Regions from separate parts of the Paenibacillus lacisediminis genome, predicted to be linked through region 2. Evidence: riboswitches for the same ligand, from Rfam matches in the RefSeq annotation. Region 2 holds a riboswitch; each other region holds the start of a gene.

Region 1 (7,745 bases), on a different contig from region 2:
GCGCCCGTAAGCCGCCGCTGCGTGAAGCTCCTCCACCGCTTTGCGGACATCGGCGGCCTGTGTAACTGCGGATATGACCGCGATTCCGTCCGCCCCGGCGCGGATCACTTCGCCCGCTCTTGCGGCCGTAATCCCGCCGATTGCGACGAGCGGCTCTCTGATTCCGCATTCGCGCAGCCGCCGGATGAAGCTGGGGCCCTGCGGCTCGCGGGCATCGGCCTTGGATGCGGTCGGATAGACCGGCCCGATCCCGAGGTAGTCCGCGCCGCTGTGAATGGCCAGTTGGGCTTCTTCCACGGTATGCACGGATACGCCCAGAATCCGGCCCTCGACCCGCTCGCGGACCTGGCTTGCCGACTCGTCCTCCTGGCCGACATGGATTCCGTCCGCATCGATCGCCAAGGCAAGTTCAACATCGTCGTTGACGATAAAAGGAACGCCCGCCCGCCGGCAAACGGCCTGCAGCTTTTCGGCGAGCCTCAGCTTCGGCTCCCCGGTCAGCGCGCCGGACCCCTTTTCCCGGAATTGAATCATCGTTGCGCCTCCGGCCAGCGCCTCCTCGGCCACCTGTAGCGGCTCCTGCCGGCAGTCTACGCTGCCGATTACCAGATACAGTCCGAGAAATTTGCGCATAGCCGCAGCGGAAATACGCTCGCTCATGGCCGCCCCCCCTGTACCTTCCTGCGCCGGTACGCCCAATGATTCGTCGGGCCGTGTCCCAGCCCCAGGGCAAGCTCGTCCTCGATCGCCGCCTGGATAAATGCCCGCGCGGTAGATATCGCTTCAGCGGCCGCCGCTCCCTTCGCCAGCTCCGCCGCGATCGCCGCGGAGAAGGTGCAGCCCGTACCGTGCGTATGCCGCGTCATGATCCGCTGCCCGCTAAACTCGGTGAAACCGTTGCCGTCATACAGCAGGTCGACGATCCGCTCGCCGCTGCCGCTCTCGTCATGCCCGCCTTTGATGACAACGTGTTTCGCCCCGAGGCTATGGATGCGTTTGGCCGCCTCGCGCCGGTCGGTCATGCCGAGAATCGGGATGCCGGATAACGCCTCGGCCTCCGGGATATTCGGCGTCACCACCTGCGCCAGCGGCAGCAGCTCCTCCTGCAGCGCCACGACCGCTTCGGGCTGCAACAGCGTGGCGCCGCCTTTGGCGATCATAACCGGGTCGACGACGACCCGGGCCCAGCCGAAGGCGCGGATTTGCCCCGCTACGGCGCGGATGATCCCGGCGCTGAACAGCATGCCGGTTTTCAGCGCGTCCGGGGCCAAGTCCGAGCCGACCGCCTCGATTTGCTCCGCCGCGGCCTCCGGCGGCAGCGGGTATACGTTCCGGACGCCCAGCGTGTTTTGGACGGTGACGGCGGTGATCGCCGACATGCCAAACACGCCAAGCTCCTGGAACGTTTTGAGGTCGGCCTGGATGCCGGCCCCGCCGCCGCTGTCCGACCCGGCGATCGTCAGCGCCTTCCGGACCGCGCCGCTCATCCGAGCCACCACCCGCCGGCGGCGGAGACTTCCCGCTCGCTGACCGCCGCGTGGCCCTTCAGCGAGTGCGGGTGCAGCTTGGCCAACTCGTCGAGGAAGGCGATCTGGAAGCTGCCGGGTCCGGCGGACGCGGTGCGCTCCGCGGCGCGGGACGCGGCGGCGCCGTAAAACGCCAGCCCGGCGGTGCCGGCCAGCAGCACGTCGTCGCGTTCCACCGCGGCAAAGGCGCCCAGCACCGACGTCAGCAGGCAACCCGTGCCGGTCACCTGCGTCAGCAGCGCATCCCCGCCGCTGACGATCCGGCACAGCTGCCCGTCGGTGATCACATCCTCGCGCCCGGTGACGGCGACGACGGTGTTCAGCTTCCGCGCCGCCCGCACGGCCAGCTCCGCCTGATCTTCGCCGCTGCTCTCCCCGGCATCCACGCCCTTGATGTCGCGGCTTTCCCCGAGCAGGTGGGCGATTTCCGCCGCATTCCCCCGCAGCAGCGACACCTTGACCTCGCGCATTATGTGCAGCGCCGATTCCGTCCGGAAACGCGTCGCGCCCGCCCCGACCGGATCCAGCAGCACTGGCACCCCATGGGCGTTCGCCGACAAACCGGCGACGATCATCGCCTCGACCTGGGCGCTGGACAGCGTCCCCAGGTTCAGCACGAGAGCCCCGGCGATCCGGGCCATATCGGCCACTTCCTCCGGCGCGTAAGCCATCACCGGGGAAGCTCCCAGTGCGTACAAGCCGTTAGCCGTAAAATTGGTCACGACGACGTTTGTCATGTTGTGCACAAGCGGCTTCGTGTTTTGCACTTTCGTAAGCAGAGCGGACAAATCTTTTTCCAAGATGCTCATTAAAGTTCAGCCCCTTTCGTTAATGCACCCGCGGCACTGGTTCATCATTCCGCCGCCCCGTCCGAACCGGCCATTCCTCCAGCTTATAAGCCATGTCCCAGAACAGGTACTCCAACTGGCAGCTTTGCATGAAATGATCCGCCATTCTCCGGCGCTCCGCTTCCGCCGCGGTTTCCGCCCATTGGTCGAGGGCGTCCTGGAACCTCTGCGTCACATTCGTCACCCGGCCACCGTAAAATTGCATCCAATCGTAAAAAGGATGGTCCGGGGCCGGGCGGACTTCGTCCAACAGCTTGCGGCCGATTTCCAGATACGTCCAGGGGCAGGGCAGCAGCACGGCCAATATTTCACCCAGGCTGCCTTCATGCGCCACAGTCAGCATGTGGCGGATGTAATGATGTGCGGACGGCGCCAAGGGAAAGCCCTGCAGCTCCTCAAAACGCACCCCGGCAACGGCGCAAAAATTGTGGTGCGGATGGATTTCGCTGTTCAGAATAAAGGAGATCTGTTCGTTGAACAGGGCGATATCATCGCGGCTTTCGCATTTCGATATGGCGATTCCGTAGATCCGCATGTACGCGTTCAAGTACTCGTAATCCTGTTTGACGTAATGAATCAATTGCTCTTTTTGCAGATTGCCGTCGGCGATTCCCCGCACGAAAGGATGCTGATAAATCGCTTCAAAAACCTCGTCCGCCTGCTCGCGCAGCGTTTGCGCAAAACTCATCGTCCTTCACCTCCGGGTAAAATGTGAACTACGATACAGGAGCATCCATGGGACGACGAGCGGCAGAACTTTACGAAGCGGCAAAAAAGCCGCCCCGTAGAGGGAGCGGCTTGAACGCGCGAGGGCTAGTCACATCACAACTTGATCACTTGCAGACGGCGCAGTACCGGCTCCACTTTCCTACGCTAGTACGAACTAGATCAGGTTCAAAGGGTCCAAGATACGCTCTTGTCTCAGCCGAATACGGCGCCCCTAGTGGAATTTCCTATTCGATTCACTATCACTACTTTACCTGGATCTTCCTGGAGTGTCAATTCCGCGTTGCCATGCGCGCCGGAATTTCCCCGCGGCCTCAGCGGAGCGCGAGCCGAACCGTTTTAATCTCATACGGCGAAATCTGCAGCTCGGCAGTACCTTGCTTGGCCTCCCCGGCCGGCCGTTCCATCAGGTCGGTTTCTTGCCAGGAGACAAACGTGAGATCGCTCTCCAGGCGAACCGAACCCCGGCCGCCTTTATATTCGTGGAAGCGGACGATCAAGGCGTCGTCGTCCTCCGCTTTTTTGACCGCGTCGATTGCCACTTCGCCGCTGCCGCTGACGCGCACAGCCCGCAGCAAGGAGAAAGCGGGTGCCGCTGCCTGGCCGCGTGTGGCATACACCGGCTGATTCAGCAGCGCGGCGGCCTGCACGGTCTCGCCCTCGGACCAATGCCCCTCGTGCGGATACAGGGCATAAGTAAACGTATGCTCTCCACGGTCGGCCTCTGGATCGGGATAGGTCGCCGATTTCAGCAGCGACAGCCTGATCACGTTGTTTTTGATGTCATGACCGTATTTGCAATCGTTGAGCAGGCTGACGCCGTAACCGTGCTCCGACAGGTCGGCCCACTGGTGCCCAACCGTCTCAAACCGCGCCAGATCCCAGGAGGTGTTCCAATGCGTCGGGCGTTTGACGTTGCCGAACTGGATGTCGTAGTTGGCCTCCGTTGCCCGTACATCCACCGGAAAAGCGACCTTTAAAAGCTGCTGGCGTTCCTGCCAATCTACCTGCGTGCGGAACTCGATCCGCCGATCATCGGCATTTAGAATCATCTGCTGGCTGATCGTGGAGCTCATATACATCCAGGTGAAAGCGACCTCTGCCCGCAGCTTGCCGGCCGTAACCCGGCACTCCTTAAGCTCCGAAACCTCGCTCATCTTCTCCTGATAAAAAATATCGATATCCCAAGCCTCGAACATTTTCGGCTTATCTTCAAACACCTGGAGAACGTTGCCGCGTTCTCCGGGAGCGAGCACCTCGCGGCCGGCGGCCCGGTCGTAAACCGAAGTCAATTGGCCGCGCGCGTTCCAGACGATCCGATACAGCGGAGTCTCGATGCCGTTCGGCAAAACTCTAAACGGCGCCTCAGCAGCGTCACCGCTTCCCGCTGACGCTCCTTGCGAATCGGACATCGCCTCCTCCCCATTCAAGCTGCGGCTTATCGTCTTAAATCCCAACGGCGGGACGTTTTCCACCTTCACCCAAACGATGCTTCCGTCAAATTCGGCGTCAAGCTCGCGGCCGTCGTGATCGCTCCAACGTCCTCCGGGACCAGCGCCATGGACGGCAACGAGGCCGCTATACGTCCAGGAGGACGGATTCCAAACGGTATAGGTCACTTCGCCTTCCGGATCACCGTTCACAGCATCGCCGGTCACGGCATCGCCTATCGAGGCGGTACCGATTGCTGTATCGCCAATCAGGGCGCTTCGGGTCAACCCGCGGATCGCCTGACTGCGGCATTCCTGCAGCAGCGCAGCGGCTTGCTCGTACTCCAGTTTGGAATCGCGGTACACTTCGGGAATCGACGAGCCTGGAATGATGTCGTGGAACTGATTGCGCAAAATCGTTTTCCAGCTTTCGTCGAGCTTCGCTTTCGGGTAGGAGGCCCAGCCTCCGCCAGCCAGCAGCGCCTCCAGGCTAAGCAGCCATTCGGCGTCACGAGAGAGCAATTCGAGCTTGCGGTTCATTTTTTTGTTATAAGCCTGACTCGTATAAGTTCCCCGGTGGTACTCGAGATACAGCTCGCCGTCCCATGTATGGACATAACGGTCCGCCGCTTCCACCGTCTCATGCAGTTTGGCGAAATATTCGTCCGCCCTCCCGGTGACGACGTTCGGCAGCCCCGGCATCGCTTCGAGACGGCGCCGCAGCTCCAGATGCTCCCGGTTGACGCCGCCGCCCCCGTCCCCGTAGCCGTAAGACAACAGCAGCTCCTTGTTGATTTCCTTGTCCCGGTACGTTTCCCAGATGCCCTGCACACTGGACGCTTCGATGTTGCCGTTGTAGGTATACCACCAGAAGCTGCCGTCCTGCGGGGTGGTGATGAAATGGGTCAGCACTTCGCTGCCGTCGATCCCGCGCCATTTAAACGTGTCGTGCGGCATCCGGTTGTATTGGTTCCAACTGATTTTGGTCGTCATGAACGTATCGAAACCCGACTTGCGCAGGATTTGCGGCAATGCCCAGCTGTAGCCGAAAACGTCGGGCAACCACAAATATGTGCACTCCGAACCAAACTCTTCACGCAGAAAACGGGTGCCGTACAGCAGCTGCCGCACCAGCGATTCGCCGCTCGTCAAATTGCAGTCGGCTTCCAGCCACATCCCCCCGGCCGCCTCCCAGCGGCCTTCCTTGATCCGTTCCTTGATTTGCTCGTAAAGCTCCGGATAATCCTGCTTCAAGTACTCATACAGTTGGGGCTGCGTTTGCAAAAAAACGTACTCCGGGAACATTTCCATCAACCGCAGCACAGTGCTGAAGGAGCGGGCCGCTTTTTCCCGGGTATGCTTGAGGCGCCATAGCCAAGCCACGTCGATGTGCGTATGCCCGATGCAGCGGACCGTAACCGGCGACGATTTGGGCAGCGCCGAAATCGCCTGCGACAGCTGCTCTTCCGCGGCCGCCAACGAGTCATAAAACGCCTCGGAGCCCGGCTGCGACCAATCGACCCGCAAAAACGCCCGATCCAGCGCCGTCAGCAGGTCGGTCCGCTCGGGAGCGTGTTTATGTAGCACTTCCACGGTCTGCATCACGGCCCGGGCCGTATAATACAGACGGTCGACCGTTCCATCGAGCCAGGCGATTTCCGCCCGTTTCAGCCGGTGCTCCTGGACCTGCGGTTTACCTCCGCCCTCCAGACCTGACCAAAGCCGAAATTGCAGCAACACGGAAGTACCGGCGGCTTCTTCGGGAAAAAACACCTCCTGATGGTTGGAGTCCACCCCTTGAAACGGCTCTCCGTTGACATACAGCAAAGACTCGAAACCGGAGTTGTTCCCACCGCCCGTCTTACCGAAATCAAACACGCCGACAACCCGGCGGCCTTTCCAAGCCTGCGGAATTTCCGCCTCAGCTTCCAGCCATAAGTAAAGATCGCGGCCTTCCCAGCGTTCACCAGCCGGCATCGCACTCCATTCCCCGCCCTTTGGCGGTCTGGCTCCGATTGGCCCTTCCTCGTCGACCAGCGCGCGGAATTCGGCGATCGGCATCGCATCGCGGTAACGATAAGCTTCAACCTCGCGAATCCGCGCGTTTAATTTTTCTTCCGTCCAAAACATGAACTGTGTTCCTCCCTTGGAGCAAGTATCGGCTTCCCCCTCATTTTGCGTTCCGGGGCGTATGAAGTAAATTACTAATCCTCATCAATTTTTGTCCTATTATGATATGATTGGGACAAAAGGACAAAAGGAGCCAAACCGATGGATGTGAAAAAATGGCGGCAGGAGCTGTCCTCCGTACTAAATGGATTATGCCGCGAAATCCGCGTTGATGACTCCGTAATTGACTGGGTCGATATCGTGATTGAACAAAACGGAGGCGGCGGAAGATGTCCGGCCCATGCCCATACCTGGTACGAATTTAACTTCGTGTTGTCCGGCCGCATGCAAACCCGGTTTATGGACAAGGACGTCATGGTCCGCGAAGGCGAGTTTTTTCTGATTCCTCCAGGCATGACCCACTCCCATGTTTACTACCGTGATGCTCCGCACGAGGGCGTGTGTTTTCGCTGGCGGTTCAGGCCGTTGGCCGGCGGAAGTCCGGAAGCCGCGGCCGGGCAGGGTTTGTTCAGACGGCTGAGCCGCCTGAAAGATTGGCCTCCCGGCGCTTACCGCGACGATTACGGAATTCGGCCGCTGCTGATCCAGTTGTTTCATGAAGCAGAGGCCGGACGGACACCGCTTTTTTTGCAGCTGCTGCTCGTGCAGTTCCTGGAAATTTTAACTTCGATTCCGGGCACCGGACGCCTTTCTTTGGCGGATCCGGGCGGAACCAAGGATGCCCTCGTTCGCAAAGTGGAAATTTATCTGGAGGATTTTCGCGGCGACCGCCTGAACGTAGAGGAATTGGCCGCTTCCCTGCATATGAGCTATGGCCATCTTTCCCGGCTTTACAAGCAGAAGACCGGGCGGACTCTCATCGAGGAAATGAACCGGATCCGCTTGGCCAAAGCCTGCGAGCTACTGCTTAAACCCGAGCTGCTGGTTAAAGAGGTTGCCGAGCAGTCCGGCTTCCCGGATATTTACTATTTCAGCAAAGCGTTTAAGAAAAAACACGGCCTCAGCCCGCAAGCGTACCGCAAGCGGCATTTGGGCCGGGAGGAACCTCAACTATAACGGCCGCAGGCTGTAGGGCATGCGACTGT
Region 2 (7,745 bases):
TTCCAACGGGCTGATGTCCACCCTTCCATTCTTGATCATCGGCGCCTTCGCCACGCTTTTCTCCGCGCTGGCATGGGAGCCTTATCAAAACTTCATCGCACCGGTGAAAGGCATAATCGGCCTGGCCTCGACGATGACGACCGGAATTATCGCAGTGTACGCGGTATTCTTCATCGCTTACAGGCTGGCACAAGCTTTCGACAAGGATCCGCTGCTTCCCGCGGCTACCGCCTTGCTTTCGTTTTTAATCGTCACCCCCGTTCAGACTTTTGATACGGTACGGGCGTTGCCGATGCAATGGCTGGGGGCGCAGGGTTTATTCGTCGCCATGATCGTCGGCCTGCTCGCCTCGCGCCTGTACATCTGGATTGTCGACCGCAACTGGACGATCAAAATGCCTGACAGTGTTCCGCCAACCGTGGTTAAAACCTTTTCCGGACTGATTCCCGCCATTCTGGTGGCTCTGTTGTTCGTCATTGTGGCCGGCGTATTCATGCAAACTTCCTTCGGCACGGTCCATGACTTTATCTACACGTATCTGCAGTTGCCGCTGGAAGGACTTGGCGGATCGCTGGGGGCTTTGATCGCCGCGGTGCTGATTATGCAGGCGCTATGGATGTTCGGCATCCACGGAGCCATCGTTACTCTGGCGATCGTAAAACCGATTTGGATGAGCCTGGATTTGGCCAACCTGGAGGCGTTTCAAGCCGGAGCTCCGCTGCCGAACGTTATCGGCGTGGCTTTCTGGTCCATCTTCTGCAATTACGCACCGATGCTTGGTTTTACCCTGCTGCTGGTGTTTATGGCCAAAAGCAAGCAGCTGCGCACCATCGGCAAGCTGGGCCTTCCGGGAACCTTTTTCTCGATTCACGAACCGCTGATCTTCGGCATCCCGGTCGTATTGAATCCCATACTGGCCATTCCGTTTGTCGCAGCTCCCCTTGTGTGCGCAGTGCTCGGATACGTGGCCACCACCATCGGCCTGCTGCCGGCGCCAATTGGAATTTATCCGCCATTTGGGACACCGATTGTTGCGCTTGGTTTTATTGAAGGCAGCTGGAAATTGGCCGCGGCGCAGCTGGTGCTGATTCCGATTTGTATGCTGATCTACTATCCGTTCTTCCGGGCGCTGGACAAACAGCTCCTGAACAAGGAACGCGAAGCTGAGGAAAAGAATAAGCAAGAGGGGTCCGATGTGGCTACAGTAAGTCCGGTTTCCCTATAATAGTATGTAAAGAGAGACACCACGAAAAACGGCGGGAATTTTTAACCATCCGCCGTTTTTCGCCATTACGATAGCTGGAGTGAGAACCGATGATCAAACTGGGAATATCCGCAAACAAACGTTATTTCGTGCATGAGGGCGCGCCTTTTTTCTATTTGGCCGATACTGTCTGGAGCGCCTTTACCAATATTACCCTGGAGGAATGGGCTTACTATCTGGATTACCGCAAACAGCAGGGTTTTAATGTGCTGCAGATGAATTTGCTTAGGCAATGGGATGCCAGCGGCAGTGAGCTAAAGTTTGAACCTTTCGCCAGCGATGCGGGCGGCGGTTACAACTTTTTTGAATTCAACGAGTCCTATTTCGACAGAGCGGAAACGATGGTGCAAATGGCTGTAGATCGAGGCTTTGTCCCCGCGCTTGTCCTGTTATGGTGCAATTATATCCCGGATACCTGGGCTTCCAAGCTTCGTGAAGAGAAGAAGATGCCGCTGGAAGCGGTGGAGCCCTACGTCCGTTATGCAGCCAACCGGTTTTCCAAATATCATCCGATTTATGTGGTCAGCGGGGATACCGATTTTCCTTCCGAACGCGCTAAGCAATATTACTTAACCGCGCTGCGTGCCGTGAAACAGCATAGTCCGCAGTGTTTGACCACCCTGCATATCCAAGGCAGGCTGGCGATGTTGCCCGATGAATTTTCCGCCAATCCCGATCTCGATTTCTATATGTACCAGTCCGGCCATAATTCGCAATTTCAAGCTACGGCATATACGCTAGCGCTGGAGTTCTACAATAAGCCTAATACCCGGCCTACGATCAATTCCGAACCGTGTTATGAGCAGATGGGCTATAGCCGCCGGGTTTATGGCCGCTTTACCCGGGCCGATGTGCGCAAAGCCGCCTGGCAAAGCCTGCTTTCCGGGGCCGGAGCGGGAGTGACCTACGGGGCGCATGGGATTTGGAGCTGGCATCGGAAAGGCCAGCGCTTCGGCGTGACCGGCGAAGGCTTCGACAGCCCTTACGATTGGCGGTCCGCGCTCCAATTTGAAGGAGCCTGGGATTACGGTTTTGCCAAACGGCTGTTTGAGCTATACGAACTGACCGATTTACGCCCCTGGAACATTGTGCTGAAAAACACGGAGGAAATTCGCGCGGCCGCCACCGCCGACTTCACCAAGGTAGCCGTTTATGTGCCGGTCAACACCGTGCTGAAGTTGGATGCCGACCTTAGCGAATACGAATTTACGCTTATTGACCTGGAGCATCGGCGGTTCGCGCTCCCTCAAGTTACCGTTCGGGAGAACATCACGATCATTGAAATGCACGATTTCGAGGCTGATGTTTTATTGATCGGCAGCAAAAAATGATTTTGTTCACCATGAATGATTGTTATTTTGTGGATAATCATGTATATTGTAAAATGTAAATAAATCGCATATGGAATCGACACTAGGGGTGCCGCAAGGCTGAGACGAATGCAAATTCGGACCCTTTGAACCTGAACTGGTTAATACCTGCGTAGGGAAGTGGAGAGTTAAGAATGGATTGATGCCTGTCATGGCTTATTTCCCGTTATTGTTCTTAGCCGCCCTCCTGAAGGAGGGCGGTTTTTTGGCATTTATTTTAGCTCAAAACCAATAACGGTAAAAAATGTCGCTATTTTGCTGATATCCGTTCATTTGGGAGAAATAGAGGAAATTTATAGCGCTATTTTCCCCCGTCGCATGGAAATGCCCACGTTCTTGACCATTTACAGGAAAATAAGTACATAAAATGTCGCTAATGGAGATGAACAGGCTAGGGCTCAGGAAATAAGTACATAAAGTACCTTTATTTTTAGCATTGATATATGGAACTAGGAGTGATATCCGCATGATGAATCGTTCCCCATCCTATGCTGCGCCTGAACTTCATCTTATATCGGCCGAAGGAATCCGTGTCCATGAACTGCTGAGGGTGGCGATGGCTGTTCTTCCTTATGTCGATTACATTCATTTGCGCGATAAGCAGCTTTCGGCCAAAAAGCAGTTTGAGATGGTAAAGCTGATGCGCCAAGCGGGAGTACCGCTGGAAAAAATCGTCATCAACGACCGGCTGGATGTTGCGCTGGCCGCCGGTGCGGCAAATATTCAACTGGCTGGCCACAGTCTTCCGGCAGCTTCCGTACGCCCCCTTGCCCAAGGAATGCGAATGGGATGTTCCGTTCATTCCGCCGAGGAAGCGGCTGCGGCCGCGAGTGAAGGAGCGGATTACTGTCTTTTGGGCCATATCTATGATTCGTCCAGCAAACCCGGCCTTCCCGGGCGCGGGCTTAACATCCTGGCGGAGGTCTGCGCTCGCTGCCCTGTTCCGGTCATTGCCATTGGAGGAATACGGCCGGATAACGCGGCGGATATCATTCGCAACGGTGCGCAAGGTATTGCCGTTCTGTCCGGCCTCTACTCTTCCGCAGATCCGGCGGCGCAAGCCAAATCCTATCGCGACGCCATTCATGCCGCGTGGCCCTGAGAGGAGGTGAAAATGTTGCAGGTTCATTTAAATGGCAGGGACACCCTGCTGAAAGAAAATTGCGTTACGGTGGACGATTTATTGGCTGACAGCCCATGGAATAAGGAAAGAATTTTGGTGGAGCTGAATGGAACGGTTGTCCGAAAAGAGGCGTACACCAGTACCCGGCTGACCGAGGGCGATCACATTGAACTTGTACATTTTGTAGGGGGAGGCTGATAAGCATGGAAGATGTATTTCACATTGGCGGCAAGGTGTTGTCCAGCCGATTATTTATCGGCACCGGCAAATATAACCGGAACACGCTGATTCCCGAAGTGATCGCAAGGTCGGGAGCGGAAGTTATTACCGTAGCGTTAAGGCGGGTTAACCCGGACTGGGAGGAGGAAAATCTCCTTCACCATATCCCGCCGCATATGACGCTTTTGCCAAACACTTCCGGGGCCCGTAACGCCGAAGAGGCCATCCGGATCGCACGGCTTGCCCGGGCGGCGGACATGGGCCATTGGATCAAATTAGAGGTGATTAATGATCAGAGATACCTGCTTCCCGACAATATGGAAACGATCAGAGCCACGGAAGTGCTGGCCGCCGAGGGATTCGCGGTGTTCCCTTATATGAACCCGGATCTGACGGCTTCCTTCCGGTTAAGGGACGCGGGCGCTGTCGCGGTCATGCCGCTTGGGTCCCCGATCGGCAGCAACCGGGGCTTGCGCACCAAAGAGCTGATCGGCATGATGATCGAAGAAGCGGGGCTGCCTGTCATCGTGGACGCCGGAATCGGCCGGCCTTCGGAAGCGGCGGAAGCGATGGAAATGGGAGCCGCCGCCGTCTTACTGAACACGGCTATCGCCACCGCACGCGATCCGCTTGGCATGGCGGAAGCGTTCCGCGGTGCGGTAGCGGCGGGCAGACAGGCCTATTTGGCGGGATTGGGCCCGGTGCAGCAAGAAGCTGTCGCCTCCTCCCCATTAACCGGATTCCTGGACGAATAGGAGCGGACGAATGAGTTTTTATAACAGGCTATTGTCGTTGGAACAGTTTCCCTTTCAGGAGCGCTGGCCGCAATATTCCGCTGCGGATATTAGGCGGGTGCTGGCAAAACGGAAAATAAATGAAGAAGATTTGCTCGTTTTGCTGTCCCCGGCGGCCGGGAAGCACCTGGAGGAAATAGCGCAGATGGCCCGGCAAGTGACCCGGAGCCAGTTCGGTCATACCATACAGTTGTTTACCCCGATGTATGTGTCCGATTTTTGCGTGAATCACTGCGAATATTGCAGCTTTAGTTCTATCTACGATTTTCCGCGCAGAAAATTGGATATGCAAGAAGTCGAGCGGGAAGCGGCCGCGATCGCCTCTGCCGGCATCCGCCATATTTTGCTGTTGACGGGCGAATCGCGCAAAGACTCTCCGGTCGGATATATTAAGGATTGCGTCAAGGTTTTGCGCGGGTATTTTGCTTCGATCGGCATTGAAGTAAATCCTATGTCCACCGCCGAATACCGGGAGCTTGCCGAGGCGGGCGTTGACAGTTTAACCGTCTTTCAGGAAGTGTACCACCGGGAAACGTACGGGAAGCTGCATATTAAAGGCCCCAAGCGTAATTTTAAAAACCGCCTTGACGCGCCGGAGCGCGGCTCAGCGGCGGGATTTCGTTCCGTAAATATCGGCGCCCTGCTCGGTTTATATGATTGGCGGCAGGAGGCGTTTATTACGGCGCTGCATGCCAATTATCTTCAGCAGAAGTACCCTGACTGCGAGATCAGCTTGTCGATCCCGAGATTCCGCCCTTTTCTGGGAGACTTTCATCCGGCAGCGGAAGTGACGGACAGGGCGCTAGTGCAGATTATTGCCGCTTATCGCCTCTTTTTGCCCCGGGCCGGCATCACCTTGTCCAGCAGAGAACCCGCTCCATTGCGCGATAAACTGGTGCATCTCGGGGTGACCAAGATGTCGGCGGGGGTGTCCACGGCGGTTGGAGGTCACACCGATGCCGGAGGAACGCCGCAATTTAAGATCTCGGACGGGCGCAGCGTGCCGGAAATCCGCGAGATGCTATATCAGAACGGGCTGCAGCCGGTTTTTAAAGATTGGGATGCTCTTGTTTGAGAGATAGAAAAAGCAGCCCCTGGCGAGACTGCTTCAGGTAATCCATGGTATAACATTCCTGCACGGTAGAACGGCTTGCAAGGGCGGTATGGAATCGCCTATGAATACAGCGGACTTTCCCTTCCTCTCCTATCCACTAAACATATTTTTCCTTATCCGGTAGTTGCCAGTTTCTTGAAGTTAGAAGACAACATAGGATGACTAAGAAAATTACTTTAACCGGAAGGTAGGGATGGTTGTGCCCAAAGTTACTGTGCTTCTCTCAACTTACAATTCGTCGCGCTATATTCTTAAATCCGTAAAGAGTATTTTGGATCAGACATTTAAAGATTTTGAATTTATCATCATTGACGACGGATCCCAGGACGATACCTTAGCAAAATTGCAGCAAGTAAATGATCCCAGAATACGGCTCATAAGTCACAATACAAATAAAGGGTTAATTTTTTCCCTTAATCAAGGAATTGAAATGGCGAACGGCGAGTACATCGCCAGAATGGACGCCGATGATATTTCTGTCCCGAGGCGGTTTGAGCGTCAGGTCGCATTTCTCGACACCCACCCCGAAATTGGGGTGCTGGGAGGGTTTATGAAATGGCTTCATAACCGCAACCTTATCCCTAAACCGGTTACCCATGATGGAATTCGCTGTTGGCAAATGTTCCACTCTTGCATTTGTCACCCTACCATCTTAATGCGTACAAGTGTATTGCATAATCACGGCATCCGTTATGACGAACAATATAAACACGCGGAGGATTATGAACTGTGGGAACGGCTCGCTCAAGTCACCCGGCTGGCTAACTTGCCTTCTTGTGTACTTTATTACAGATCTCATGAAGGGCAAGTATCAAGGCAATACCTGACCATACAAAATGAGAGTGCAAAAAAGGTACGGTATAATCAGCTGCGGATGATCGGCATTACTCCGACCGAAGAAGAATACTGGATTCATAGACAATTGGCAAATTTTCATGTCCCAGTGTATGACCCCGAGTCTTATCAAAAAGCCATAGACTGGGTCAGTAAAATTATTCTTCACAATCATTCCGCTCAAGTTTACAATGAACAGACCCTTCAAAGCGTACTAAACAGATGCTTAATCTACTCCGGAAAAATGCCCGAAGCGGTTTACGAATCGGACTAGCGGACGTTTCTAAATATACTATACAAAACAGGAGTGAACCGGATAATCACCGGTTCACTCCTGTTTTGCTTAAACGCACCGCCGTACATTCGCTGCGTTATAAGGAGGTACCCGCCCGCGGATTTATCACGTAATTTCCGGATCATTCCGCTAATTTCCCACGATCAACTCCCGCACATCACGGCGCATCGTTTGCGGAACCTCCCGCGCAGGGCGGCCGATGCGGACAAGCATCTGGATGGTCTCTCCGCCGGGAGCATATTCACGGTGGATGCCATCGTACAGCTCCTTCATCTCGGCATATTCCTCCAACGCCTGGCTGAGCGGCTGCACCGCCAGCCCCAAGCGGTGCGCTTCCAGGATCAATTGGCTGTACGCCATGCCGCTGGCGATTTGACTCGTGCGGCTGTTGCCGTTCGAAAGGATCATCACGTAAGCGGAGGTGCCGGAGACCGACTCTTTAGCGATTCGCACATAGCGATCGGCCGCGGCTTGCCCGGCGTTCATCGAGGGGAACAAGGTAACCAACGCCTGAACAACATGCCGCATCATGCCGGAGGTTCCCTGCCCTTCCACGGAAAAGCCATACCGGTAACTGTTTTTCTCGCGTTCATTGGCGCGGAAGATAACGCCGGCTTCCTCCATTACGCGGCTTACGCCCGCTTCGACCTCGGCAGCTCTGAGCGCATAGCTTCCCAGCTTGCGCACATCTTCCTCGTCCTGGTACACCTTGACGGTGATGCCGCCCCCCAC
Region 3 (7,745 bases), on a different contig from region 2:
TACGGGCGCAGCCGGCTTGGCCGGAGCTGGCGGGGGGAGCCGCGCTGACACAGGGCGTTGGGGGCCGGAGCGCGCTGATATAGGCGGTACGGCCTGGGAGAGCGCTGGTCCCGGCCACACCGGCATGGACCCGCTCGGCGAGCTGGAGCTACGCCAGGCGATCGCCGCGCATTTGCGGCGCAGCCGGGGCATCTCGGCAGATGCGGAGCAAATCTGCCTGTTCAACGGCTCGATGCAGGCGATCATGCTGCTGACCCAGCTGCTGCTGGGGGAAGGCGAACCGGCCGTGCTGGAAGATCCATGTTACTACGGGATCGCCCGGGCGGTCGCCGCCTGCGGAGGCGTGGCCGTCCCGGCGCAGCTGGACGGCCAGGGGATCGTACCGCGCGATTGGGACGCGCGGCTGCTGTTCGTGACGCCGGGTCGGCAGTTCCCGACCGGCGTCGTGCTCTCCCACGCCCGGCGGCGCGAGCTGCTGAAATGGGCGTCGCGGCGGAACGCTGTCATCGTCGAGGACGACTATGACAGCGAGTTCCGCTGGGGCGGCCGCCCGCTGGAGCCGCTGAAGGCGCTGGACCAGGAGGAGCGCGTCATTTACATTGGCTCCTTTTCCAAGACGATGTTCGCTGCCTTGCGGATCGGCTACGCGGTGCTGCCGCACAGTCTGGTGCGGCCGCTGGCGAGCGCCAAGGCGCTCTACGAGCCGGCGCCCCCGGCGCGGCTGGAGCAGCGGGCGCTGGCCCGGTTCATGCGAACGGGCGGCTATGACCGCCATCTGCGCCGGATGCGGCGCTATTACGGCGCCAAGCAGGAAGCGTTCCGCATCCGGCTGGAAAGCGAGCTGGGCGGCCTGTTCCGGCTCCAGCCGGCCGACGCCGGGCTGCTGATGTACGCGCTTTGGCAGAGGTCGCCGGAGGAATACCGCGCTTTTCAGACCGCGGCGAACCGGCGGGGCGTGTTGTTCCGCGACGCTGCCATCTACCGGTTGACCCCGGGAGAGCCGGCCGCTTGCTTTTGTTTTGCCCATTTGGACGAGGAAACATTGCTCGAAGGAGTGAACCGTATGCAAGCAGCGTGGATAGATATTCAAGAGAACGGGAATTAAGGGTATAATAAAAGCATAAACATCCATCTTTAGGGATTTTTTTTCGGGAGGGAAGGACATGCTTCACGTTTCACCGTCTTCGTTTGTATTGAAGCCGGCTTTTGCCAAAATCGTGTGCGAGCCCGGTTGGAAATGGCACAAGCGCGATAAACCGCTGGATAACTACGACCTGTTTTACGTTTGGAGCGGCGAAGGAACGGTTGTCCTGAACGACCAGCCGATTCCCGTCAGCAAAGGAAGCTGCTTTCTTTTCCGGAAAGGGGACCATACGAGCGCCACGCATAATCCGCAGCGTCCGCTTATCCTCACGTATATCCATTTCGACGTCAATGAACCGGTGAGCGAAGTGCCGGGACCTTACCGCGTGCTTGAAGATACCCTCGATTTTGAATACATGCTGTCCCGTTATGTCCGCCTGTTTCTGGTGAAGGCTTACGCCGCCGAAGAGGAAGCGCGGCTCATCCTCAAACAGCTGCTTATTCAGTTGCTGCGCGAGGAGCGCCAGGTGCCGACGGAGAAAAAAGTCAGCAACCAGCTGCACGAGGTGATTCATGAGGTAGCCAACTACGTGCTCCAGCATCCAGGCTTGCCCCACAAAGTGCAGGACCTGGCGGCGCGGGCTGGGTTGTCCCCACGTTATTTTTCGATCAAGTTCAAGGAAATCATCGGGATGTCCGTTCAATCGTACATCATCAAATCGCGGATCGACCGCGCCCAGCACCTGCTGCTGCATGCCGGTATGAACGTCACCGAGGTGGCCGACGCGCTTGGTTACCGGGACATTTTCTTTTTCAGCCGCCAATTCAAGCAGTATACCGGCAAAAGCCCGTCGGAAATCAGATAACAAAAGCGCCCCGGTTACCTTAAGGATTTTTAAGGAGTACCGGGTTTTTTGCTATTTTGACGGATAATGCCGCAATCCGCTTTGAAGGCCTTGCCCGACCTCTTGTCTACGCACCTCCGCTGTTTTATTCCCTTCCTGATGCCCTGCTTCTCCGTCGTGGTATAAACATTTCTCCCTTGTTGTTTCTAACATTCGCCCGTGAATCTTTTTCTTAACTCAATATTCGCAGAGCAAAAATCAGCTTGAGTCCTTGAACTGAAGGTATTCAAAGAAATAAGAAAGGCGGCTGGCAAAATAGAAAAACACCGCTTTGTTTGGTAAAGCGAGAGTGACGAGCTTCTACGATTCGGACAGAAGAGGTGTCTTTCATTGTTATAGACATCAGCCCGACCTAAATCAACTACCGAACGATTAAAAGTATTCTTTTCTTGGGGTGGGCGGCAGATCAACACTCACTGTCCAGAGACTTTGCACGATTATCCCGTTTGATCAGGGTAGCAGAGAAACAGACAAGCTCGGGAGAAGAAAATATTTGGTGGAGAAGCAGATAGGTTCGAGATCATTTAGACGGGCTTAGGAGAAGGAATCAGGTTTAGGGGAGGTGAAACAGACCGGACAAGAGATCAAGACAAGAGATCAAGACAAGAGATTAGGACAGGAGATCAAGGACAAGACGCAATGGAAACGAAAAGACCGTGATTTTGCTGTAGCCTGAACCCTTCCATCTGCAGCAACGCCCGCACTGTTCATGCTAATTCACACCAATCAAGTTGATCCGTATTAAGCTAACCCCTACCCATTAAGTTGATCTGCATCAAACTCCCCTCGCCGTTCCAGCGTCTCGATCAGGCCGCATCCGCAAGGGGCTGATTCGGTTGGCGTGCGATCAGCCGGCGGTAAGGGATCGCCGGAATCGCCACACACATGCGCAGTAACTTCTGCCGCATTGTTTCTTCCGCTCCGGGCAGGTGCAGCCAGCGGCGTCCGGTATACTCGTTTAGGTACGCCTGCAGATGCTTTAGTCCCAAGGCTATATATGTACTCTTCAGCGTTTCCCACGCTTCTCTCACCACTTTCCGCAAGGGCGCATACAGACGAAAGGCTAGAGGGAACGACTGTACTACCGATGTACGGACATCCACATGCCCGTTGATGAACGCAGCGAGTTCGTGACGGTTTGCCCTTTTCCCGTCTCCTCTCTTATGAGGCACCAGGCGGATTTTGACCTGCTCCGGCTCGCCCGACTCCGTCACCGTGCATCCCGCTATGACCGCCGAGGCATACGGATGCGAAAACTGACACCGGGACGGGTTACGCCCATACAAATCGCTGTTCACCTTCACGTCTCCGTAGAGCAGTTCCCGGGCATCGAACTCTCCGACGGCATGGCGTATTTTGTGCAGCATCAACCAGGCGGTTTTGTAGGTGACCCGGATCACCTGGCTTAGCCGCAGCGCCGAGATGCCGCCCTCAAGCAGGAACAAATCCAGGGCCTCGAACCACTTGAGCAGGGGCAAATGTGTTCCTTCAAAAATCGTACCGACCAAAGCAGACGTTTGATGCTTGCACTTTCCGCACTCGAACAAGGGGATATGCCGGGAGGTCAGACGACTGCACCGGGTGTGAGCGCAGCGCGGGCAGACGAAGCCGTTCGGCCACTTCATCGCGATCAGCGCCTCCATGCAGGCCTGCTCGCTGTTATAACGGCTGCTGAATGGTTGAAGTTCCGTTCCCGCATTGGCCTCCATGGTCGCTCGCCCCCGAATCAAGAATTTACGAACTCACGTTCGATTTACTTCATTATACCGAACATACGTTCCTTTATCAAGTCGAAAATCTCACCTGAACCGCCTCATTTTTTCCTCATCTCTTTTTCTTCTCTCTTTTTTAGGAACCCTTGATCTAGCCCCACCCCCTACTCCCTGCTCTCTGAACGAAAGGGATAATCGTGCAAAGGCTGCAGGCAGGGACACCAAGGCACCAAGGTACCAAGACTCCAAGACACCAAGACTCCAAGACACGAACCCTTTAGACAGCCCCTCACCTGGCGTCGATTTGTGACACTGCTCGAAACGGATGCGGTGCAAAAGGTAGATGGTGCTGACCTCGGCGGATCGTGGCGCCCTCTTCATCGTTGGCTCTTCCGTGCTTCCATGTTTGAGCGGAATCGCAGCAAAGCGGTCGAGTTGCTTGTGCGATTTAGAGATCATGCCACCGGCACGTTTTACAAGGGACCTCCTATGCTCACGATGGACTGATCGAACGGCTACACCTTTTTGCCCCTCCACTTCGCACTACTTTAGCCCCAGCCATATCTTGCTGGCGTGAAAGCGTCGGCAAAGTACAATGCACGCTCCTTCGGCGGCTTGTTTTATTTGCTGTGCGGCGAAGTCGGCACACTCGATTGGCTGGCTACCTTACAGCAGTTGCTCGACTTGATCAACGAAGTAGCCCAAAAAGCCGGGAAGACACTGTCCGCCTCTGATTCAGCGTCAACTCCGGCAATGGAATGGATTGCTGCTTTACCCAGCTAAATCAAGGCTTACCTGCCGATTTTTTGCTGCGAAAGTTGAGTTCTTAAGATTAATTTAAGGTTGGCGACAGGGGGATGTAAGGATAGTCAGGTATGCTGATAAAAGAAATAGAGAGACCATACCCTTAAGCATAAAAGGAATGAAATGATCATATGAAATCGCTTTGGAAGTTTGCCCTGCAATTTTTGCTGGCCCATATCGTTAGCGATTTAACCTATAGGCAGCTCGCTTTTTTTCGGTACCCGTTCAATAATACATCCGTCCCCGCGGTCATTTTTAAAACCATGTTCGATATGATATTATTTGTGATCGTCGCTGCCGTTGTTTTTATCGGGATCGAGAAAATTCGGCAGATTATCAGACGTCTCAATTAGGCGGCAAAAGTGGGAGCTGGAGTATGAGATTGGATATTGGAAACTGAAACTCCGGACAAGGGGTGTACGCAGCCTGATGTCGCATAAAAAAATGAACCGTTCCGCCAACCGCAGGCTCCATTTCATCCATGTTGCCGCCAAGAAAGCAACCTCCTACTCTTAATGTGCCTATTCCGCTTATTTTGACAAAGAACAGGGACGGAATCAATATGAAGGCGGCTTTTTGTCCGTTTTGAAAAGTGAATGTTTAAAATTTGTTCTTGATGCCTGTAAGCAGTTGGTGTATGTTAAAGACAATCGCATACGATACGGGGGCTTGAGTGAATCAGGCTGAGATGGCAGCATACTCCGCTGCGGACCGTTAATCTGATCTGGATAATGCCAGCGTAGAGAATCGAATGTCCGGGATTTTTTTGTGTCCATCCCCGTGACCTGACTGCCGCCTGAGCTTATTCTGGCGGTTTTTTGTCGTTTGCGAAAAAAATATTTTTTGAAAAGGGGAGAAAAACATGCAAGAGGCAGCAACAAAACAAGGCGGCCGCGGGCTGAAGCTGAGCGATCTGCTGGTGACGGTGCTCGTGTCGGTCGTGCTTGGCGTAGTTTATCATTTCTGGAGTTCGGTGTATAACTTACTCTCGCCGCTGTTTGCGCAGGCCGACGAAATCGTATACGGGATGTGGTTTCTGGCCCCAACGCTTGTATTTTTGCTGATCCGCAAGCCGGGCGTGGCACTGATCGCGGAAGTGGCCGCGGCCCATGTGGAAATCCTGTTCGGCAGTGAATGGGGCGTTCAGCTCGTACTGTACAGCGTGTTGCAAGGCTTGGGAGCGGAACTCGTATTCGCGGCTTTCCGGTATCGCAAATTTTCCGGTTCCGTCGCCGCCTTGGCCGGAATCGGGGCCGCGGTCGGTTCCATCATTCCGGACATTTATTACGGATATGTACAGGACTATGAAACCTGGCTGCTGATCGCCAAATATGCGATGCGGGCCGTCAGCTCTGCGCTGATTGCCGGCTACTTTGCTTACGGGCTGGCCAAGGCCGTAGAAGCGACAGGCGTCACCACCTTGCTGCGCCCCGTTGATCCTAAAGATTACGCGGCATTGGATGATTAACTATGGAAACAGCCGTTGAAGTTTGCGATCTAAGGCTTAAATTTCCGGGGGAGACGCGGTTTGTGTTCAAGGATTTGAGCTTTCGGGCCTTTCGCGGGGAAAAAGTGCTCTTGCTCGGCCCCAGCGGGAGCGGGAAATCCACGCTTCTACAGGTGCTGTCGGGGATCATCCCGCAGCTCGTGGAGGTTCCGATGCGCTACGCTTCGCAACGTCTGCCCCACTCCTGGGGGTTCTTGTTCCAGGACCCGGACACCCAGTTTTGCATGCCTTACGTGGATGAGGAGTTGGCTTTTACGCTGGAAAACCTGGGGGTTCCCCGGCCGGAAATGGAAGCCCGGATGGAAGCGGTGCTGCAGGACGTCGGGCTGCGTTTGCCCGAGCTGCACATGCCGATCCATGCCTTGTCCCAAGGGATGAAGCAGCGGCTCGCTTTGGCTTCGGTGCTGCTCGGCGATCCGGAGGTTTTGCTGCTCGACGAGCCTTCCGCGCTGCTTGATCCGGAAGGGCGCGAGCAAATTTGGCAGTCCGTCAGCCGCATTGCCAAGGATCGCACGCTAATTATCGTCGAACACCGGATTGAAGAAATTCTGGCGCTTGGACTCGTCGACCGGGTCGCTTTGTTCGGACCGGACGGCCGTCTGCTAGGTCAGGGGCCGCCGCAGGCGATTTTTGCCGAGTTTCGCCGGGAGCTGAAGGAGTTTGGCATCTGGTATCCCGGCGTTTGGACGGAGTTTTTAGCCGCGCCGGAGGGGCGGCGGCTGCTGGAGCCGGCTCCGTCCAGGGGCGGGGAAACCGGCGCTTCTTCCGCCGGGCTGTCCGCGCCGTCTGCTGGCGCCTCCACCGGCTTCGCCCCGCTTGTCGAACTCAAAGGATTCCGCGGGCTAAGAATGGGCAAGCCGGTTATTGAAGTTGGGGATGCCACGGTGATGCCCGGCGATTTCATCGCCGTCACCGGTCCAAACGGTGCAGGAAAAAGCTCGCTGTTGCTCAGCCTGATGGGACTGCTGAAGACGGAGGGCGAATATGTTCTGCAGGGCGTTCCGATGCAGGGGGGCAAGGTTCGTCGCCGCGTACGCCGGCGCCAGATGGAGCGTACGGCACGGGAAATCGGCTTCGTCTTTCAAAACCCGGAATTTCAATTTGTAGCCGACCGGGTGGACGAGGAAGTGGCCTTTTCCCTCAGGGAAGATGGGCTTTCCGCAGAAGGGATTCACGAGCGTACGGTGCGGATTTTACGGCAATTCGGCCTGGAAGGTTATGAGGGGCGGCATCCCTACCAGCTGTCACTGGGGCAAAAACGGCGGCTCAGCGTGGCCAGCGCGGCCGTGCGTGAGCAGCCGCTGCTGCTGCTCGACGAACCGACTTTCGGCCAGGATGCCGCAAACGCGTTTGCGATCCTTTCGTTATGCGAAGAACTGCGGCGGAGCGGGACCGCGATCGTAATGGTCACGCATGAGGAGTGGATCGCAGCCACGGTCGCGACCCAGCGCTGGGAAGTGCGGGAAGGGCGGCTGGTCTCCCGCTCCTGCACGGAACGCGGGGCGGCAATGGCCGGGATTACGGCGGAGCCGGGGGGAGCGGGCCTGTCCGAAACGGCCGGCTCGCTCGCTTCATCCGTCTCCGGCAGAGCCGCATCCGCTTCCGCCCCAAAGGCGGTGACCCTGCGATGAAGCCGTTGTTGACCCCAAAAACGAGAGGCTGGCTGCACCGGGCCAACCCGGCCTGCAAATTGGCGCTTTTTGTACTGTTGTTTTTGGTGACTTTGTTTACGCA
Region 4 (7,745 bases), on a different contig from region 2:
CCGCTTGTTATCCGCCGAGCAGGCCGTCACCACCGTCAGCATCGCCAGCACCAAACTCATTAGAACCCCTTGCTTCCACAGTTTGATCATCGTATCACTCCCCTTGCTCTCTTGATATTTTTCCTTACACTGCCGGCAGGCTTCATACCGCAGGTCCCCCTAAAAGGAGGAAGCGGAGAAACGCTCCCATCCCTACGGTCAAACCGAGCCGCTACCCGTGTCTGCCAAGGCAATAGAGCGTTCCTCCGCCCGTACGGTTAGAACATTTTAAATTATTCCTACCTGTTTAGTATGCTATGGTGTTATTTTATTATCGGGGGCCTAAAATTGTCAAACATTTTATTCAAAAAAACCAAATTATTTATAAGGTCCCCTTATATTGCGTAAGACGAATGAACGAGCCGCAAAATGGGGGCTGGATATTCGGTGAAATGTGGAGTTTGGCATGGGAGGATCTTCAGCGTTGCGCATGTATGCGTACCAGGAAAAGCGTGGCTAGAAATAGTATATGTGGTTAGCAGGTGTGGTCGGATTTGATGTGGTCGGATTTGGTCAGGTTCGCTTAGGGGACAGCCGGGTTGGAGAGAGCGGCCGGATCAAAACATAGTGGCAACCACAATAGCGGTATAAAATGTCGCTATATCTCGCTTTTCACGGTCAGCGGGAAAATAGAGGAATTTTTTACCGCTATTCTTCGTCCGACACGTATATTTGCTTGATTTCAGCCCGTTTCCGAGCACATAGCGACATTTTTTTCCGCTATTCAACAATACAGCTCAAATCGGGAAAAATAACGCCATAAATTACCGCTATGTCAAACGGGGGCGCGTAAGGAGAGGGCGTGAAGAGGGACGCGAAAAGGCGCGCAAACGAAATACGCGCCCCGCATTCTTCCCGGTCGGGCCCTGCCTCTACAGCGGCCCCAGCTTCAGCGGCTCGATGCAAGAGACCTTGGCGATGGCCAGCTCCTGGCCGGCAGGCGACAGCGTGCCCGTTTCGGCATCCCGCCGGAATGCCACGATATTGCCGCTGTATTGGTTCGCCACGAGTACGTAGCCGTCCAGCACGGCGAAGTTCCGCGGCCAGTTCCCGCCGGTCCCGATCCACTCCGGGTCGCCAAGCTTGCCGCTGGCCGGATCGACGCGGAAGCGGACGAGGCTGTTGTGTCCACGGTTGGAGCCATACAGGAAGCGGCCGTCCGGCGACAGGTGAATGTCGGCCGGATAGTTCTCGCCCCGGAAATCCCCGGGCAAGGTGCTGACATGCTCCAATGGATCCAGGCGTCCTTTATCCAGATCGTAAGCGTATACAGTCAGCGTATTGTTTAATTCGTTCATCCCGTAGGCGTACCGCCCGGAAGGATGAATGACAAAATGGCGCGGGCCGGAGCCGTCCGGCAGCCGTGCCTCCCCGTGCTTCACAAGCTCTCCGTCCTCCAGCCGGTAAATCACGATCCGGTCGATCCCCAGATCGGAGGCGCAAATATACTTCCCGTCCCGGCTGGGAACGGCGCTGTGCGCATGGGGGCCATCCTGGCGTTCCGGATGAACGCCGCCGCCTTCGTGCTGAACGTTCGATCGCATCCCCGCCAGCGCTCCGTCTTCGCCCAGCGCAAAGCTGATCACATTGCCGCTGGAATAGTTGGAGGCGAGCAGCCAGCCCTCACCGGCTTTAGCCAGCGCAAGATGGCAGGGATCCGCCCCCAGCGTCGGAAGCTCGTTCAGCTTCGTTAATCCGCCGTCCCCCGGATCGATCGCGAAACTGACCACTTTCCCTTCGCTCTGCTCGCTGACCGCATAAAGCCGCCGTGCATCCGTATCCGCGACTAAGAAAGAAGGGTTCACAATCCCGTCAGTTTGCCTGAGAATACGCATGGCGCCGCTCCGCAGGTCCAGTTCGCATAAATATATCCCCGGGTCGCCCAGCTCCGCATAAGATCCTGCGTAAAACAACCGGGAATCCGTTCGATCGAAAATACTCACCTCAGCACTCCTCCCTTGGCTTTCCGCGCTTCCAACAGATCCTTCATATCCTTATACTTACCCGTACAATGCTCTCTTCCGGCCTGGCTGTCGGCTTCATCCAGCATCCGTTTGACCTCCGCCAGGGAAAGATCATCGAAATACGACTCCAGCCGCTGCTCCCCGCCGGTAAAGATCCGATCCATGACGTTGTGCATATTGGAAGCTACTTGACAGGAGGACTCCTCGCTGCCGGAGCACCAGCCCGGATGCAGCGAACCGCGTGCAAACATTCGGTACAAGTCGCCCAAAGTCACCCGTGCAAGTTCCGTATTGAGCTGGTATCCTCCGCCGACGCCCTCCTTCGTTGTCACCAAACCGTGCTTCCGCAGCGCACTAAGCACTTTACGCACACGGGCCGGATGGGTTGCGACGCTGCAGGCGATCTGCTCGCTGTTGGCCATTTGCTCCTCTTTGTTGTCCAGAAACAACAGGCAATGGACCGCAACCGTGAATTCGCTATTCATTTTTCTTCCCCCTCTGCGTTGGCAGGTTTGAAACATGAGTGGCCGATTATGTTATAATGTTCTCGCGAAATACTATTAACAAATATTTAGTTTTGTCCACCAATCACTTCTTTATATAGAAAGGGATCTCCCATGAATGCGATAAACCCTTCTTACCTGCAAATCGCCTTTACTTTCGGCGCCTTGTTCATGGCGGTAGCCGTGCTGTTTATCCGCCTTAAGGCGAGCCGCCGGCCCGTGACGATCCAGAAAATCATCATTCCCCCGCTCGGCATGACGACCGGGTTTATGATGTTCGTCGTTCCCGAGACGCATATTCCCGTCACTTGGGGGATCATCGCCTTTGCGCTCGGCTGGCTGCTGTTCTCCTATCCGCTCATCCGGACCACGAAATTCGAGAAGGTGGACGGCCAGGTCTATGCCCAGCGCTCGCGCAGCTTTATTTTTATTCTGATCGGCCTGCTCGCTGTGCGCATGCTGCTTCACGAAGCGGTGGAGCAATATATCTCCGTGCTTCAGACCGGCGCCGTTTTCTTTCTGCTGGCCTACGGGATGATTATCCGCTGGCGGCTGTTTATGCTGAAGCAATACCGCGCCATGACGGCAGGCCCTGACAGCCCTTCCAATTCCAATTAAAGCTCCGCGGGCTGCGAGTCCGTCCAGTCTTCAACCACAGACCGGTTGCGGCCCGCCTCCTTCGCTTTGTACAAGCAGCGGTCGGCGCAGCCGATCAATTCCTGCCCGCTCACCGGATCAAGCGGCGATATGCAGCAGCCCCCGATGCTGATCGTGACGCACCCGGAAATCGCGGAAACTTCATGGGGGATGGCCAACCCGGACACCGCCCTGCGAAGCTTCTCCGCTATATTCCGGGTTTCGCGGGCACCGCAATCCGTCAAGATCACGACAAACTCCTCCCCGCCGTAACGCGCCGCAAACCCGCCCAGCGCTTGCACCCGTTTGTGGATCGTTTGGGCGATGGAACGCAGCACCTCGTCTCCACCCTGATGCCCATAGTGATCATTGTAGGCTTTAAAGCAATCCACATCGATGATAAGCAACGACAAGGGCGCCGATCTATCCCCCGGCGAGACCATTTTCCGAGACAAAATCTCATCAAAACGGCGGCGGTTCGGAATTTCGGTCAATCCGTCCAACTGGGTCAGCCGGGTTAATTTCTCGTTGGCTTTCTCCAGCTCGAAGCCGGACTCAATCAATTGCCGGTGCTGTTCCGAAAGCCGGATAAACAGCCGGTTCACCTCGTTCACCACCGAGCAGATTACGACCATTGCCGCAATGACCGAGTTGATTTTGGCCATGTACCAGCCGAGCGAAAACCGGGTGCCGGCCAGCAAGGTCAGCGTCACGTCCATCATAAGCGCAACGATCGCCACCGTCAGCCACAAGTGCAGCACCGTGTGGCCTTTGTTTTTCCAGGCCATCACTAGCAGTGCCGCCAGGTTCAGCAGCCATACGGCAGGGCCAAGCCCGGACGAATTTAACTGCCGGTAATCGCCATGGCCTATAATTTCGGGCAGCGTCCCCTCTCCAAGGACCGACAATTCAATAAAGCCAAGCGCAAGCAGCAAAGTAAACGAAATGCCCGCCACGCCCCAATTGAAAATATGCTCTTTTTTCTCGATTGGCTTCGGCCATATCGATTGCGTGAAAACGTACAGCAAAATCCCCAAAGAAAATCCGCTGTGCCAAAACACCCACAACCATCCCGCAGCCTGACTGCGTTCGCCGAAATACCAGGCATCGGAAAACAGCCCCGGAAACGTAATAATATGCGCGGTGGTAATGATTCCGGTAAACAGGTAGGTGCAGGATAATACCAGCAGCGACGGAATCCCGGACGCCCGGTATTGGCTGTAGGCGATAAAAGCGGTCAGCAGATCCCCGAATATAAGCCAAGCGATGGCAGCGGCAAAAAAAAGCTCCAACCCGGGCGAATTTCTTATGCCGAGCGAAATCGCCGCTATCGATACGGCCACGATCAAAATGGCCAGAAAAACCGCGAATTTTCTTTGCTTGCTTCCGGAGGGAATGTCGAAAACCTGTGATGCCACCTTGTAATTTCCATGCATAGGCGGGCAATTCCCCCCTTCTGGTTGTTTTTCGTGTAGTACCTCCAACATATTAGATTTTAAATAGAGATGCAATCTTTTTCTCCCGGTTGCCGCAAAACGGCAAACAGCCGCATTCGCTTTGGGGCGAATGCGGCTGTTTGGGGCAAGCAAGGTATTTATCGGATTACGCTTAAGAAGACGTTCTCGGATCGAATGTGGGGTTCTTCAGTTGAGGCAGCATCTTCATCCCCTTCTCCATTTCAGAAGAGCATAACGGACACACCGGCGTATAGTCAAACGTAAAATTATCCCGCATCCAGCCATTGCAATCCTCACTGATGCAAGACCAGACCGGCGTGTTCTCCTCGGGAATTTCCTCCAGCGGTTTTTTACGGTAGCTCATCTTTTTCCTCCTCAAAATGGATGTTGGTCAACCAATTCGGCATGCGGCCAAGGCCGCTTATATGAGCTGAATAAAAACGGCTCCTGGCGCAAAATGGGCGCACCAAGAGCGTGATGCCTATCTTAAAAAAATTCACACATTGAAAAAAGTTCCATTTATATAGTGACACTCTTTCCAATGTGTGAATATTGCGTTCTCAAATCATAAGCTGATTTAATTATAACGGTTTACCAAATAAAACGCAAATCTCCTGATATTTCAAGCCAATTCCCTTTGCCAAGCTGGACAGACGGGCCGCGGGAAATTATAATGACTAGTGAAATCCGCAGTTGAATAGTTCAGGGGTGCTGGAATCGGCCGGCTGAGATTGTATCCCATCAAGATACTGACCCTTAACCTGATCTGGATAATGCCAGCGTAGGGAGCGTTATGGATGAAACATGTTAATGAATTTCATTCCGCCAGCCTATCAGCGTCCCGACCGGGACGTTTTTTTGTTGTCCGGACCTGACGTCCGGAAGCTTTCGGACGTATCCAGGTTATAAATGAACAAACTGCGGAAATTTAACGATAAAAAGGGAGAGAATTTGCTGTGAAGAAAAACATGCGGGCTTCCCTCGTGGCGGTCCTATCCTGCCTCCTGCTGGTTCTGGCCGGCTGCGGCGGCCAAGCTGGCGGCGGCAGCGAAGGCAATCCAGCCGCGGGTGCCGCCGCGGACAATGGAGGGGCCAAGGCGCCGCGCGGCGTTAAGCTCGTGCTCGATTGGAGCCCCAATACGAACCACACCGGCTTATACGTCGCCAAAGAACTGGGGTATTTTAAGGAGGAAGGCCTGAACGTGGATATCGTGCTCCCGGGCGCCGGCGGCGCAGAAGCTATGGTCGCTTCCGGTGAGGTGCCGTTTGGCGTCAGCGTGCAGGAGAACGTCACGCAAAGCCGGATGCAAGGCGTTCCGCTCGTATCGATCGCGGCCGTCATTCAGCACAACACCTCCGGTTTCGCCGCTCCGGCCGGCAAAAACATCAAATCGCCGAAAGATTTTGAAGGCAAAACGTACGGCGGATGGGGCTCTCCGGTAGAAGAAGCCGTCATGAAATCCATCATGGACCAGGAAGGCGCCGACGTCAGCAAAGTCAAATTCCTCAACATCGGGGATGCCGACTACTTCACCGCCGTGAAGCGCGACATCGACTTCGCCTGGATCTTTTACGCCTGGACCGGCATTGAAGCGGAGCTTCGGGGTGAACCGCTTGATATGCTGTACGTCAAAGACTACTCGGATAAGCTCGACTATTACACACCCGTGATCGTGACGAACGAGAAGACGATCGCAAACGATCCCGAGCTGGTCAAATCGTTTATGCGCGCCGTGTCCAAAGGATACAATTACGCCATCGATCATCCCGAGGAAGCGGCGCAAATTTTGCTGAAGGCCGTGCCTGAACTCGACCATGACCTGGTCGTCGCCAGCCAGAAATGGCTTAGCCCGAAATACCAGGATGACGCGGCCCGCTGGGGCGAACAGAAGAAGGAAGTATGGCAGAACTACTCCGACTGGATGCACGAGCGCGGGCTGCTGGAGAAGCCGCTTGAAGTCGACGCCGCGTTTACAAACGAATTTTTGCCTGCCGCCGAGTAAATAAAGAGAAATAAAACCGAGAAAGGATGTTAAATTTATGCCAAATGCACTGCTCAGTATTCAGATCATTCCGAAAACGCCCCACGGCGAAGACGTTATTCCGTATGTCGACCGCGCGATCGAGGTCATTCAGGCCTCCGGGGTCAAATATCAGGTGAATCCGCTGGAGACCACGATGGAGGGCGATTTGGACGAGCTGCTGGCCATCGTCAAAAAGATGAACGAAGCGGTCATCGAGTTCGGCAGTACGGGGATCATTTCGCAGATTAAAATTTCTTACAACCCGCAGGGCGTCAGCATGGATAAGCTGACCGAGAAATACCGTCCATGAATTTCCGCAGCCTGTGGAACAGCGTATGGCCGCCGCTTACGGCGGTCATCCTGTTTTTGCTCATTTGGCAAGGGGCCACGGTCTGGTTCAATATTGATCAATGGATTTTGCCCAGCCCGCTTGACATCGGCCGCGAAGCGGCTGCCGAATCAGCCGGTCTAAAGGAGCACACCTTCGCCACGCTGCGCCTGATGCTGGCCGGATTCGCCATCGGCACGCTGGTTGGTCTGCTGGTTGCTTTTGTGCTGCATTATGTACCGTTTCTGAAAGCATCGCTTTATCCGCTGATCATCTTGAGCCAAAACGTGCCCAGCATCGCGCTGGCCCCGCTGCTTATGATCTGGTTTGGCTTCGGCATGCTGCCCAAAATCATCGTCATTACGCTGGTCTGTTTTTTCCCCGTAGCCGTTGCCGCCATGGACGGACTGAACCGGACGGACCGGGTGATGCTGAACTATATGCGGATGATCGGGGCATCCAAAGGCCAGATTTTTCGCAAACTGGAAGTCCCCTATGCCCTTCCCGCCATCCTTTCCGGCGTAAAAATCGCCGCGACCTACAGCGTGATGGGAGCCGTCATCGCCGAATGGATCGGCGCGGACAAGGGGATCGGCTACTATATGCTGCTGCAAAAGTCATCGTTTCGCACAGATAAAATTTTCGTCGCCATCGCCATTATCGTTGTGATCAGCCTGGCCATGTTCGTCTGCGTCGCCCTGCTCGAAAAATGGCTGGTCCGCTACAAGCAGAAAGGGGATTAGCTCGCATGAATATTCATACCCGAGAAAAAACGGCGGCCCCCTTAGCGCTTG

Evidence for each region. A riboswitch is a leader RNA that binds a small molecule or an ion and turns the genes downstream of it on or off. The one in region 2 is predicted to bind thiamine pyrophosphate.
Region 1: linked by a shared signal. The riboswitch ahead of tenA (thiaminase II) and the one ahead of ACLD72_RS12420 (thiamine phosphate synthase) in region 2 are both predicted to bind thiamine pyrophosphate.
Region 3: linked by a shared signal. The riboswitch ahead of ACLD72_RS04005 (ECF transporter S component) and the one ahead of ACLD72_RS12420 (thiamine phosphate synthase) in region 2 are both predicted to bind thiamine pyrophosphate.
Region 4: linked by a shared signal. The riboswitch ahead of ACLD72_RS16545 (ABC transporter substrate-binding protein) and the one ahead of ACLD72_RS12420 (thiamine phosphate synthase) in region 2 are both predicted to bind thiamine pyrophosphate.

What each region holds. Positions count from the first base shown of each region.
Region 1 is NZ_JBKIAX020000017.1:2,665-10,409, forward strand. Features, by position in the region: gene thiE (thiamine phosphate synthase) at 1-660, opposite strand, end outside; gene thiD (bifunctional hydroxymethylpyrimidine kinase/phosphomethylpyrimidine kinase) at 657-1,487, opposite strand; gene thiM (hydroxyethylthiazole kinase) at 1,484-2,335, opposite strand; gene tenA (thiaminase II) at 2,355-3,062, opposite strand; TPP riboswitch at 3,223-3,326, opposite strand; gene ACLD72_RS25215 (alpha-mannosidase) at 3,415-6,660, opposite strand; gene ACLD72_RS25220 (helix-turn-helix domain-containing protein) at 6,802-7,716, shown strand.
Region 2 is NZ_JBKIAX020000005.1:280,061-287,805, reverse strand. Features, by position in the region: gene ACLD72_RS12430 (PTS sugar transporter subunit IIC) at 1-1,225, shown strand, start outside; gene ACLD72_RS12425 (apiosidase-like domain-containing protein) at 1,315-2,595, shown strand; TPP riboswitch at 2,670-2,770, shown strand; gene ACLD72_RS12420 (thiamine phosphate synthase) at 3,101-3,736, shown strand; gene thiS (sulfur carrier protein ThiS) at 3,749-3,955, shown strand; gene ACLD72_RS12410 (thiazole synthase) at 3,961-4,731, shown strand; gene thiH (2-iminoacetate synthase ThiH) at 4,742-5,845, shown strand; gene ACLD72_RS12400 (glycosyltransferase family 2 protein) at 6,078-6,992, shown strand; gene ACLD72_RS12395 (Acg family FMN-binding oxidoreductase) at 7,143-7,745, opposite strand, start outside.
Region 3 is NZ_JBKIAX020000002.1:140,990-148,734, reverse strand. Features, by position in the region: gene ACLD72_RS04030 (PLP-dependent aminotransferase family protein) at 1-1,105, shown strand, start outside; gene ACLD72_RS04025 (helix-turn-helix domain-containing protein) at 1,164-1,949, shown strand; gene ACLD72_RS04020 (transposase) at 2,795-3,697, opposite strand; partial or broken gene ACLD72_RS04015 (IS4 family transposase) at 4,295-4,483, shown strand; gene ACLD72_RS04010 (hypothetical protein) at 4,636-4,857, shown strand; TPP riboswitch at 5,156-5,267, shown strand; gene ACLD72_RS04005 (ECF transporter S component) at 5,367-5,972, shown strand; gene ACLD72_RS04000 (ABC transporter ATP-binding protein) at 5,975-7,642, shown strand; gene ACLD72_RS03995 (energy-coupling factor transporter transmembrane component T family protein) at 7,639-7,745, shown strand, end outside.
Region 4 is NZ_JBKIAX020000008.1:1,566-9,310, reverse strand. Features, by position in the region: gene ACLD72_RS16575 (sulfate ABC transporter substrate-binding protein) at 1-90, opposite strand, end outside; gene ACLD72_RS16570 (lactonase family protein) at 912-1,982, opposite strand; gene ACLD72_RS16565 (RrF2 family transcriptional regulator) at 1,979-2,488, opposite strand; gene ACLD72_RS16560 (CcdC family protein) at 2,621-3,124, shown strand; gene ACLD72_RS16555 (sensor domain-containing diguanylate cyclase) at 3,121-4,560, opposite strand; gene ACLD72_RS16550 (cold-shock protein) at 4,751-4,963, opposite strand; TPP riboswitch at 5,294-5,404, shown strand; gene ACLD72_RS16545 (ABC transporter substrate-binding protein) at 5,568-6,602, shown strand; gene ACLD72_RS16540 (MTH1187 family thiamine-binding protein) at 6,640-6,933, shown strand; gene ACLD72_RS16535 (ABC transporter permease) at 6,930-7,694, shown strand; gene ACLD72_RS16530 (ABC transporter ATP-binding protein) at 7,700-7,745, shown strand, end outside.